2 regions of the Nosocomiicoccus massiliensis genome follow, and region 2 is predicted to be linked to the other one. Evidence: predicted binding sites of a transcription regulator. Region 2 holds the regulator's gene; the other holds the start of a gene.
The links. Region 2 encodes CtsR, which represses protease genes until heat stress. Its sites were predicted from a motif close to ATGGTCAATAAAGGTCAAACA; they were not measured.
Positions count from the first base shown of each region.

Region 1: the regulator CtsR is predicted to act here: its motif matches at 2,426-2,446, upstream of clpB (ATP-dependent chaperone ClpB).

Region 1 is NZ_CP136964.1:1,601,581-1,608,097, reverse strand. It holds gene clpB (ATP-dependent chaperone ClpB) at 1-2,342, opposite strand, end outside; gene CJ229_RS08415 (undecaprenyl-diphosphate phosphatase) at 2,515-3,348, shown strand; gene CJ229_RS08410 (IS256 family transposase) at 3,719-4,903, shown strand; gene thiT (energy-coupled thiamine transporter ThiT) at 5,172-5,720, opposite strand; TPP riboswitch at 5,750-5,837, opposite strand; gene CJ229_RS08400 (metal-sulfur cluster assembly factor) at 5,928-6,236, opposite strand; gene CJ229_RS08395 (Cof-type HAD-IIB family hydrolase) at 6,339-6,517, shown strand, end outside.
Region 2 is NZ_CP136964.1:1,055,831-1,062,347, forward strand. It holds gene CJ229_RS05520 (ATP-dependent Clp protease ATP-binding subunit) at 1-2,076, opposite strand, end outside; gene CJ229_RS05525 (hypothetical protein) at 2,080-3,096, opposite strand; gene CJ229_RS05530 (UvrB/UvrC motif-containing protein) at 3,068-3,568, opposite strand; gene CJ229_RS05535 (CtsR family transcriptional regulator) at 3,573-4,037, opposite strand; gene CJ229_RS05540 (NupC/NupG family nucleoside CNT transporter) at 4,220-5,434, shown strand; gene CJ229_RS05545 (hypothetical protein) at 5,498-5,953, shown strand; gene rpsN (30S ribosomal protein S14) at 5,993-6,262, opposite strand; gene CJ229_RS05555 (MurT ligase domain-containing protein) at 6,391-6,517, shown strand, end outside.

The DNA.
Region 1 (6,517 bases), 550 kb from region 2:
TCGACGATACCTGTCATATTTTCTTCAGTTAATGGACTAAACATAACGATGTCATCCATACGGTTTACGATTTCTGGTTTAAAGTGCGTTAACACTTCACTCATAACGACTTCTCTCGTTTTATCGTTAATTTCTCCACCTTGAATCATCGTATCGAGTAGATAATGTGATCCTAAGTTCGATGTCATGATGAGAATAGTATTTTTAAAATCAACAGTACGACCTTGAGAATCTGTCAGTCTACCGTCATCCATAATTTGAAGTAAGATGTTAAACACATCTGTATGTGCTTTTTCAACTTCATCTAAAAGAATCACCGAATACGGATGTCTTCTCACTTGCTCAGTTAATTGTCCACCTTCTTCGTATCCAACGTATCCTGGAGGCGCTCCGATTAATCTAGACACTGCGTGTTTTTCCATATACTCACTCATGTCGATACGAATCATGTTGTCTTCACTATCAAACATCGTTTCAGCAAGTGCTTTTGCGAGTTCTGTTTTACCGACACCTGTTGGTCCTAAGAATAGGAAGCTACCAATTGGACGGTTTGGATCTTTAATACCTGCTCTTGCACGAATAACTGCGTTAGATACGAGTTCTACCGCTTCATCTTGACCAACGACACGCTGATGAAGTAATTTCGGTAAATTAAGCAGACGATCTTTCTCTGTTTCAACGAGTTTTGTCACTGGAATTCCTGTCCATTGTGATACGATCATACCGATTTCTTCATCTGTAACAACTTCACGGATAATACGGTCTTTACCGTCTGTTTCGTCATGAAGTTCTGCTTCAAGAGCATTTAACTCTGCTTGAAGTTTCGGAATAATACCGTGCTGAAGTTCAGCAGCACGCTCTAATTGATAGTTGCTTTCTGCTTCCTCTAATTCTTGGCGCGCTTTATCGATTTCTTCACGTTTACGAGATACTCCGCTAATTTGCTCACGTTCACGCTCTACTCTTGCAGTTAGAGATTGTTGTGCTTCTCTCGCATCAGCAAGTTCTTTTTGAAGTTCTTCTAAACGTGCTTTAGATACTGGGTCGTCCTCTTTTAATAATGCTTGTTCTTCGATTTCCATCTGCATTACTTTACGATTGATTTGGTCGAGTTCAGTTGGGTTAGATCCCATTTCTGTACGAATTGTTGCACTCGCCTGATCGACTAAGTCGATGGCTTTATCTGGTAAAAATCGTTCTGTAATATATCTGTCTGACAATTCTGCTGCAGCAACTAACGCACGGTCTGTGATTCTTACCCCGTGGTGTACTTCATAACGTTCTTTCAGACCACGTAAAATTGAAATTGTGTCGTCGACTGTCGGTTCACTAACGAGTACTCTTTGGAAACGACGCTCTAATGCAGAGTCTTTTTCGATATATTCACGGTACTCATTTAACGTCGTTGCACCAATCATATGGAGTTCACCGCGTGATAACATCGGCTTAAGCATATTACCAGCGTCCATTGCCCCATCTGTTTTACCTGCACCAACGAGCATGTGTACTTCATCGATGAATAATAAAATTCTACCGTCTGCTTCTTTGATTTCTTCTAATACTGCTTTTAAGCGCTCTTCAAATTCCCCTCGGAATTTTGCACCTGCTACGAGTGCTGCTAAATCTAATTCAAAAATTGTTTTATTCTTTAGTGAATCTGGCACGTCTCCACGAACGATACGCTGTGCGAGCCCTTCAACGATTGCAGTTTTACCGACACCCGGTTCACCAATTAATACTGGGTTGTTTTTACGTTTTCTACTTAATATACGAATCGTGTTACGGATTTCCTCATCTCTACCGATCACAGGATCCATATTACCTTTACGTACTTCTTCGACAAGGTCACGACCGTATTTTTGTAATACTTCATATTGAACTTCTGGATTTTGAGTCGTCACGTGTTTTCCTCCTCTAATCTTTTTAATGATTTCTTTTACGATTGTATCTTTATTTCCAATTTGTGCTTTTAATGTGTCGTCTACATTTAATGCAGCGAGTAAAAGATGTTCTTGAGAGATATATTCATCGTTCATATCTCCCATTACTTTTTCTGCTTCACTAATTAAGCGACTAAATCCTTGAGACATATATTGCCCATACTGAACGTTGTCTCCTTCTACTTTGATAAAACTTTTGAGTTTTTCATCATATTGTTTAATCAATTCATCTACATTAATATTTGCGCGTTGTAAAATATCTTTTGCCATTGAATCACTGACTGTAAATAATGCTTTTAATACAGCAGCGAGTTCAATCGTTTGAATTTTATGTTCAACTGAAATTTGTTGTGCACGTTCGATGATTGACTGCACTTTAAAAGTCATTTTATTGATATCCATTTCCTCACCTCAAGTGTTTGACCAATTTTGACTATACTTATATTATACATCGTTATATTTTATTTTCAAGCGTTTCACTCAAGTTTTTGACCTTTTTTGACTATTTATTTTCGCTTTATTTATATATCACTTTGTACTATAGTTGTAATATTGATTAGGAGGACTTTAAATCATGGATATCGATATAATAGAACTGATTAAATATATATTCTTAGGGATATTACAAGGGTTAACCGAACCAATTCCTGTCTCTTCGAGTGGTCATTTAGTAATGGCGCGTGAACTTTTTGGAATTGAAGCGAGTGGTTTATCGTTTGAAATATTTTTAAACACTGCTTCACTCATTGCGGTGTTGTTCATATATTGGAAAGATATTTATGAAATTGCGAAAAACTTTTTACGATACGTATTTAAAAAAGATAGAGATATAGAAGCAACGACGGATTTTAAATATGTTATTTACTTAATTATCGCAACAATACCTGTTGGAGTTTTAGGATTTTTACTAAAAGATGTTATTGGAGATAATGTATCGATTGGTTTTGTAGGGTTAATGCTTCTCGTTACAGGGACTGCTCTATGGTTTATAAAAAATAAATCAGGTGTTAAACGTGACGGTGAATTAACTGTTAAAGATTCCATCATCGTCGGTCTCTCACAATGTGTGGCGTTAATTCCAGGAATTAGCCGAAGCGGTGCGACACTCGTCGGTTCGATGGCAGTTGGACTTGAGAAGAAAAACGCATTAAGATTTGTATTCTTACTATATATACCAGTGTCACTTGGTACGGCAATATTATCGATTTCAGATATCGCGACTGATCCGATGCTCGACACACTACTCGTTCCTTACCTTGCATCATTCGTCGTTACAATAATCGCGACGTATATCGGGTTTAAATTACTAGAAGGTGCATTAACGAGTGGTCGCCTCATATATTTCAGTTACTACTGCTTCGCAGCAGGTATATTTGCGATTATGTACCAATTTATCGTGTTATCGTAAACGAGTGATTGCTTAATTTAACGCAAAATGCTTTTGTGTAAACGACCACTCGATTAGTTTGACAATTACGCGATTTGTGTTAATGAAACAGAGGCTCGTTTAACGCAAATCGAATTTAAGTTAAAAGATGAAAAACAATTTTACACAACACGTAATTACGTAAACGACCATGCAATTAATTTTACGCAAATCAAAATTCACGAGGTTTTTCATCTGAAGATAGGTCGGAGATGTGCTGAAGACCCCGTTAGCACATTTAATTTAACGCAATTCAGTTACGTCCATATAATTGTGTAAAATAGAAAAAAGAGCCATCGCATTCTCTGTTATAATTTAGTTACCAACAAAAATTAACAGGGAGAGAATACAAATGACTCAACTTAATTTTACAGTAGATATGAAAAAAATTCTAGAGGATATCTCTGGAAGTAACCTTAATGAAATGACTAAGGGTCTTCTAACTTTAGTGTTAAATCAAGTGATGCAAGAAGAACGAGATGAATACATGGGTATTGGCTCATATGAAAGAAACAGTAGTCGAAAAGACTATCGTAATGGCAGTTATCGCCGAGGGTTCACAACGTTAGTTGGAAAAATTGAACTCGAAGTCCCACGAACACGTTCCGGAGAGTTTTCACCACAGGTATTTGAGAAGTGGCAAAGAAAGGACCAGGCGCTCGTGCTTTCTTTGATTGAAATGGTAGTCAGCGGTGTGTCTACGCGTAAAGTCACTAAAATTGTGGAAGAACTAGTCGGAGAAAGTGTCTCGAAATCATTCGTATCTAACGTGATGAAACGATTAAATCCAGAAATCCAAGACTTCGCGGAGCGTTCATTAACACACAATATATTTAAATATGTATCAGTAGATGCGATGTATATTAAAGTACGTGAGAATCATAGAATCGTCTCTAAAGCTGTGTATATTGCGCTCGGTATTGGTGTAGATGGTCATCGTGAAGTACTTGGGTTTAAAGTGGATGATGCTGAGAGTAAGAATCACTGGGGACACTTTTTACGTGACTTAAAAAATCGTGGATTAACACAACCAGAACTCATTACTTCAGATTCACATCAAGGTTTAAAGCAGGCGATTCAAGAAGAGTTTCCGGGCACACCTTGGCAAAGATGCACAGTCCATTTCTTAAGAAACATTACGAATGTAATGCCTAAAAAAGGTTCAACTGTTGCGCGTCAATTATTGAGAGAGATTTTTCATACGACAACACCCCAACATGCACGAGAAGCAAAAGAGAAGTTTTTAGACTTTGTATCAGAGGATCCAAGATTTAATCACGCGGTAGAAATTTTAGAAAGTGGATTTGACGATGCGATTCAATGTTTAATGTGTCCAGCGGCTAGACAAAAGTTTTTAAAAAGTACAAACGCACTCGAACGACTAAATAGTGAGTTAAGACGTCGTGAGCGCGTTGTTAGAGTATTTCCAAATATCGAGTCTGCATTTCGTTTAATTGGCGCACTTCTTCTTGATGCGAATGAAGCCTATAAAGAAACAAATAGAAAAGTGAGCGCGTTCGTGGAAGCTAAAGAATAACAGAGAGATTTTTTATTTTACACAATATTTAAGACTTGACCCGCAATTCGTTTTTCTGTTAACGAGAACTCTATTTCGTTCATGCATTTTACCTATTCGTTAACAAGATGAAGCACGCGTTCACGCAAAATGACTTTATGTAAACATCTTAATCATTTCATGAACAAAAAGAATCTAAACGTCAACGAAAAATAAAAGTCGTTCATGTAAATCTAATTTACGTTAAAATAAAAAACCAGCCGAACTTTTTAAGTTCGACTGGTATTTTTTATCTTTCTTCTGGTACAAATAATCGCTTTGCGACTGAGTATAAAATAATAACAATTGCTATACATACTGTCGTATTAATTAAGAACGTTGTACCATTAGCAATTAAGCTATATAACCAAGCTGGTTGGCCTTCTGGTGCGTAAATCCCCCAGAAAATCCACCCTGCAAAAAAGTGCATCGTGTAACGTAACAGAATCGCTAAAAATGAAAATGCAACAATTGATACTAAGTTTCTATACTTAGATGCCACTCCAGCAACTCCGAGAATACCGAATGCGAGTGGATATTCTAAAATAAATTGTACCGGATGTATGTAGTTCCCTGCCGCATCTCCTGTTACAATTTGTAAAATCGCCCAGATTAAACCTCCGAGCACCCCTGCGCCGACTCCACGTCTAATCGCAAGAATTAAAATTGGTACCATTGAAAAACTAAAGCTGTACGGCCCAATTTTGAATGCAGAATCGATCCAGTCGATTCCCATACTTAATGCAGCTAATATCGCAATTTCCATCATTACGACGAGCTTGTCATTAGATCTTGTCATAAATACACTTCCTAAAAGTTTACTTATGAATCAATCGCGTATCATATTCCTTCGCGAGAATTACCTCAACAGGTTCAAGGGTATAATCTCAGCAATTATGCACCCCTTATGATTCATAGCAATTAATAGTATATTGTAAACACACTTTCCTATCAACTCTCTTTTAGAAATTAAAAAGCGCTCAACATAATGTTGAGCGCTTAAATATTATGATACACCTAAAGCGATCTTCGCATAACGTGACATATTATCTTTTGTCCAAGGTGGATTCCAAACAATTTGAACGTTCACGTTTTTAACTTCCGGTAATTCTAATAATGATTCTTCAACCATTTGTACAATCTCTGGACCCATCGGGCACCCCATTGACGTAAGTGTCATTTCAACACCCGCATTACCATCTTCATCTAAAAACACACCGTAAACTAAACCTAAGTTTACAATATCTATACCGAGCTCTGGGTCAATAACGTTTTCTAACGCACCGAGCATGCTTTCTTCCATTGCTTTATCCATATTCTGTCACCTCGCATATATTATCGTATATTCAATATAACAAATATTAAACAACTAGTGAATAATAATGCTATTATTAAAGTAGTCGAAAGGATGATTTTCATGAAACCGTATCTTATATGTTTAGATTTAGACGGCACGTTACTCACTGATGAAAATACAATTGGAGACTATACAAATCGTGTCGTTCAAGAATTAAAAAGACAAGGACACTACGTCATGATTACTACGGGGCGACCGTATCGTGCGTCAGTTCCTTACTATAAAGAGTTACGATTAAA
Region 2 (6,517 bases):
AAGTTCTTTCATCATCGTATTGCGAATTGTTTCGTAGTCTTCTGAAGCTTCTTGAGAGCCGAATCCTACGAATTTGTTGTCTCGTAACTCAGTCGCTCCGACGTTAGATGTCATGACGATGACTGTATTTCTAAAGTCGACTGTACGACCTGTTGAATCTGTAAGACGTCCGTCATCTAACACTTGAAGTAACATATTAAATACGTCTGGGTGTGCTTTTTCAATTTCATCGAATAAGATGAGTGAATATGGTTTTCTACGCACGCGTTCTGTTAATTGACCACCGTCGTCATATCCAACATATCCTGGAGGTGAACCGACGAGTCTAGAAACGCTATGTTTTTCCATATATTCAGACATATCGATACGAATCATCGCGTCATCTTCACCGAAAAGTGCTTCAGACAGTGCTTTTGCAAGCTCTGTTTTACCGACACCTGTCGGTCCTAAAAAGATGAAACTACCGATTGGGCGTTCAGGATTTTTAAGCCCTGCACGTGCACGGCGTACTGCTTTAGAAATTGATTCTACCGCTTCATTTTGACCGATGACTCTGTCGTGTAGAATTTTCTCTAAGTTTAACAGTCGCTCTGACTCTTCTTCTGCAATTTTTTGCAGTGGAATGCCCGTCATTTTTGAAATGACAAGTTCAATGTCTTCGCGCGTTACTTTTTGTTTGTCTGACGATTGCGCGTTCTTCCAGTCGTTTTCTAACTGTTGAAGCTTCTCTTCGATTTTCGTTTGGTCATCGCGGTATTTCGCTGCTACTTCAAATTCTTGAGATTGTACAGCTGCGTTTTTCTCTTGTTTTACTTTTTCTAGCTGATCTTCTAAATCTTTTAAATCTGGTGGTGACATATGTGATTTTAAACGCACTTTTGAAGATGCTTCATCGATTAAGTCAATTGCTTTATCTGGTAAGAAACGATCTTGAACGTAGCGGTTTGACATAACCGCTGCTGCTTCGAGTGCTTCATCAGTAATTGTCACACTGTGATGCGCTTCGTAACGGTCACGTAGTCCTTTTAAAATTAAAATAGTGTCCTCAACTGACGGTTCGTCGACCATTACAGGTTGGAAACGACGTTCGAGTGCTGCGTCTTTTTCGATATATTTACGATATTCTTCTAACGTTGTCGCACCGATGACTTGAACTTCTCCTCTAGATAGAGACGGTTTTAAAATGTTAGATGCATCTACTGAACCTTCCGCACCACCTGCTCCGATTAACGTATGCATTTCATCGATAAATAAAATTACGTTTCCTGATTTTTTAATTTCATCGACGACTTTTTTCATGCGTTCTTCGAATTCACCGCGGTACTTAGTACCTGCAACGACTGTACCCATATCGAGCATCATGACGCGTTTATCTTTTAACGTTGACGGCACTTCGTTTTTAACGATTTTTTGCGCAAGTCCTTCCGCGACAGCCGTTTTACCGACCCCTGGCTCACCGATTAATACCGGATTGTTTTTTGTACGGCGTGATAACACCTCGATGACTCGTGTAATTTCATCTGATCGACCGATGACTGGATCTAAACGCCCATCTTCTGCTTTTTTTGTTAAGTTTGTCGCAAGACCGTCAAGTGTTGGCGTATCTGTTTCAGGTTTTGCTTCTTGTGACTTATACATCTGCGGGTTCCCGAGCATTCGAATGACCATCGCTCGTGCGCGCGTGATGTTTAAACCGAGAGAAGATAAAACGCGTGCTGCGATACCTTCACTTTCACGTATTAACCCGAGTAATAAATGCTCTGTTCCAACGAAATTATGGTGTAATTTTCGTGCTTCATCCATAGATAATTCGATGACGCGTTTTGCACGCGGTGTGTATTGAAGGCTGACTGGCGTTTCTGTACCCTCTGTCACGAATTTACTAATTTCTTTTTCTATTAATGGTTCTGTAATATCAAAAGCTTGTAAAACTTTTGCTGCGATACCTTCTTGTTCTCGCACGAGACCAAGTAGTAAGTGCTCTGTTCCTATATTTGAATGTTTTAAGCGAATCGCTTCTTCTTGTGCATACGCTAATACGCGTTGTGCACGTTCAGTTAATTTACCAAATAACATAGATTAAATACCTCCTAAGCGCCGTTTTAAAATTGTGGCACGCGCTTTATTTTCTGCTGCATCGATATATGCGGGTTCTACCGACTCTATACTTTGACGCACAAATGCACGTTGTATTTGATTTAATATCGTTTGAAATTCAAAGTTTTCGATTTCTAAAATTCCCATATCGACGCCATATTTTAAATGACTTAAGTGCATTGCTGCTTCTTCTAATGACATTTGCTCTGCATACTTTAATAATCCATATGATTGAAATACAGTATCTCTCACTGTCAACGCACGATTTTGATAAAACCAATCTCTCATTCGAGTTTCTTCAAATATAATTTGTTCTTTAATTTCCTCGAGATGATGGATAATCTCTAACTCACTTAAACCTAACGTCACTTGGTTCGAAAGTTGATAAACATCTCCAACTGGATGTGTCCCTTCTCCGTATATACCACGAAGCGTGTATCCCATACGCGTGAGGACGTCACGTAGACGTTTAATTCGTTTATTTCTCGTTAAGGCTGGTAAGTGAAGCATCACAGACGCACGAAGTCCCGTTCCAACATTCGTCGGACACGCCGTCTTATATCCGTACTGACGATCGAATTGATACGTTAAATCTTTTTCTAGCGCATCATCAATGTCAGATGCCACCTCATACAGTTCTTCAAGCGAACGTCCGACATTTACAACTTGAATACGAATATGATCCTCTTCTCCGATCATAATCGACGTCGTTTCATCTTCACTGACAATCAGTGTCACACCACGATTTTTAAACAGTTTACTGATTAAAAACTTTTCGTTCATTAGTTCTTTTTCGATATCCGTTAACTCATTCATGTGTATGACGTTAAACTCCGGATAGTCTGTTGTAATCGTCTCTATAATCGGTGCGTACTCTTTGTCATCCTTAATAAGATGCGGATAATTTAAGCCTTCGACATTACGCGCAAGGCGAATGCGAGACGACATTTCAATCGGTGGATGTGTGCTGTTATTCAGCCAGGGGCTCGTCTTCACCATTACCACCCTCCTTTAACGCTTTGATTTCATCTCTCACAACTGCAGCTTCTTCAAACGCTTGCGTTTTAATCAATACGTTTAACTTTTCTTCGAGTCTTTCGATTTTTTCTTCTTGTTTTAAATATAATTCGTACGATTTCGGCACTTTACCGACGTGACGATCTTTTAAATGTTGTACACGGTTAATCATCTGGTGAATATCACTTCCAAATGTTTCATAACAGTGTTCACATCCGAATCGACCCATGTCGACGATTGTTTTTAATGTAGATCCACAATGATGACACGTTCTCATTTCAGATTGTGCGTGTAACATAAAATTATTTAAGTGATTGTGGTCTTGGTCTTCAACGCTTTGATTAAATAATTCATGCGCGCACTCTTGGCATAAAAATAGTTCGTTTTTATGTTCGTTTTGACTGACCGCCACATGAATCATCGCCTCACGTTTAAGACATCTTTCACACCGCATTCAATCACTCCTCGTATAATATTGCTTCAATAATGTTGCGCATAATATGTGCGCGTAATATATCTCGTTCAGGTAAATCGATTAATAGCGTCTCTCTTAAAATAATGCGATCCATAATACGTGCTTCGTTATATGTAATCACTTCTCGGTCATACATAGACTGTATTAAATGTTGCGCATTGATTTGAGAGAGTCTATCCCCAATTAACCCAAGTATATGTTCTAAATAGTCTGCTTTAGCGTGAGTTTCAATTTTAGTAATTCTAATGTACCCACCGCCACCACGTTTACTTTCAACGATATAACCAAGTTCGTTTGTAAAACGTGTTTTAATGACATAGTTTAGTTGCGACGGAACACAATCGAATTTCTCAGCGATTTGCGCACGTTTAATTTCAACGCGCTCATTATGAGACTCCTCAATTTTTTGTTTCAGATAAGCCTCGATAATATCCGACATATTTCGCATAGAACCACCTCTTTTTGACCTTCTTTGACTATAGTATAACCTATTTGACCTATTTTAATCAATTTGGATGCTTATCCATATGTTTTAATTCATCTTTCAAATCATTGAACATTCTTTACATACAATATACACAACAGTTATAATAATGGAATAACGTCATAAATTTTATAGAGGTGTGTTATATGAACATAGTATGGGGAATTATCGGTATAGCAGTTACGTTCTTCTTAGCGTGGATTGCAAGTTCTGATAAAAAACTCGCATTTAAAAAGTGGAAACAAATACTGTTACTACTCGCATTACAATTCGCATTTGCCTTTTTAATTCTATCTACAGGTGGCGGACGTAAAGTAGTCGATGGGCTCGCGTTTGGATTCGGTAAATTACTTGAATATGCAGGCGTCGGTACGAGCTTCGTATTCGGACCGTTACTCGTTGACGCAAATGGTGAAGGACAATTTGTATTCTTCTTTAACGTATTAATTCCTATCATCGTAGTTTCGGCATTAATCGGTATTTTACAATACTTTAAAATCTTACCAGCAATCATCCACGGCTTAGGATGGATTTTATCAAAAATTACTGGTATGCCATTTATTGAGTCTTATAACGGTGCAGCTTCGATGTTCCTTGGACAATCAGAAGTATTCGTTTCATTAAAAAACCAAGTACCTTTACTTGGCGAACAACGTCTGTATACACTCGCAGCGCAAGCGATGAGTTCTATTTCTCTATCGATGGTTGCAGCATACATGACACTATTACAACCAGAGTACGTCATCACGGCAATTGTGCTGAACTTATTCAGCGTTTACATCATCATACATATTATTAACCCGTATGATGTACCTGAGGAAGAAAACTATACTGCATCAGAGTCTAACCCTGACCAAGGGAAGTCATTCTTCCAAATTTTAAGTGACTACATTTTACAAGGTGCTTTAATCGCGGTTATCGTAGCAGCGATGCTGATCGCATTTAACGCGCTTATCGCAATCTTAAATAACTTATTCTTAGCGATTCCTGGATTGGTATTTACGTTCCAAGATATACTCGGTTACATCTTAATGCCACTTGCTGTATTAATTGGTGTGCCAGTTGCTGAAGCGCATGAAGTTGGTATTTTAATGGCAACAAAACTCGTTACAAACGAATTCGTTGCGATGGAAAACTTACAAGCAATTAAAGATACTTTTGGACCTCGTACTCAAGCAATGGTTTCAGTATTCTTAGTTTCGTTCGCTAACTTCGGTTCGATTGGAATTATCGTAGGTACTGTTAAAGGTATCCACGCAAAATCTGGTGACCTTATTGCGAAATTCGGTTTAAAACTTGTATACGGTGCGTCTCTCGTATCTGTATTAAGTGCAGTTATCGTTGGATTCTTTGTAAGATAAATCGATAAGGTATGTCTTTAGACATACCTTTTTCTTATATAAAAATTTAATCGAGGTGAAAAAATGATTTCAGTAACAGAAAACCCAGTGGGAAAAACGTATGAAGCATTGCTCGACTTTTTATTTGAGACGTGCGATACGTTTCAACTCGTCGTGCGTACAGATATTTTAAAGTACGAACATGCATTTCAAGATTTAAACGAATGGTTTGGGGACTCATTTATAGAAGTGCTGGAACAACATGAATGGCCATCGACAAACCTTTTCGATGACACCGCAAAAGTGTATTACTTTAAGACGACATCTGAAGCAAAAGATAAGCTACTCGAACGCTCGAATAGTTTATATGACTGGAGTTTACCGGACTCTCCTGAAGACTTATGTTTCTTTAAAGACGATGAGGCATATTTAAGTGTCTCTTCTGAACTAGAAGAAATTTACTTATATCCAACTTCTGATGAAGAAGTTGCTAAAATTAAAAACATCGATGGATTAAAAACGGTTGAGATCTCATTTTAAATCAAAAAAGTCCTCTTCTTTAAGAAGAGGACATTTTGATTACCAGCTTGATTTTTTAACGCCAGGGATTTGGCCTTTATGTGCAAGTTCACGGAATTTAATACGTGATACTCCAAATTTTCTAAGTACACCGTGCGGACGCCCTGTCACTTCACAACGATTAACGAGTCGTGTTGGTGATGCGTCTCTCGGTAATTTTTTAAGACCTTCGTAGTCTTTATTTTTCTTCATTTCTTCTCGAATTGCGCGATACTTTTCTACAGTTGCTTCGCGCTGTTTGTTTCTAGCTATTTTAGATTTTTTAGCCATACAATCCTCCTATATCGTAATTGTTACGTTTTATAATTATAGCACGTCTTTTAAAAAATTCAAATTTATTTATTTATTTTATTTGAAAATGATATAATAATACATACTAATTTTAAGGGGAAATCTCAATGTCTATTAGAACAACATTCGCTTTATTAACAGGTCGCATAACGAAGCGACTCCTTACAACATTTACTGGTGGTGGTTCTAGCCTCCCAGGTAAAATAGCACTTAAAATCTCTCCAAATATAATTA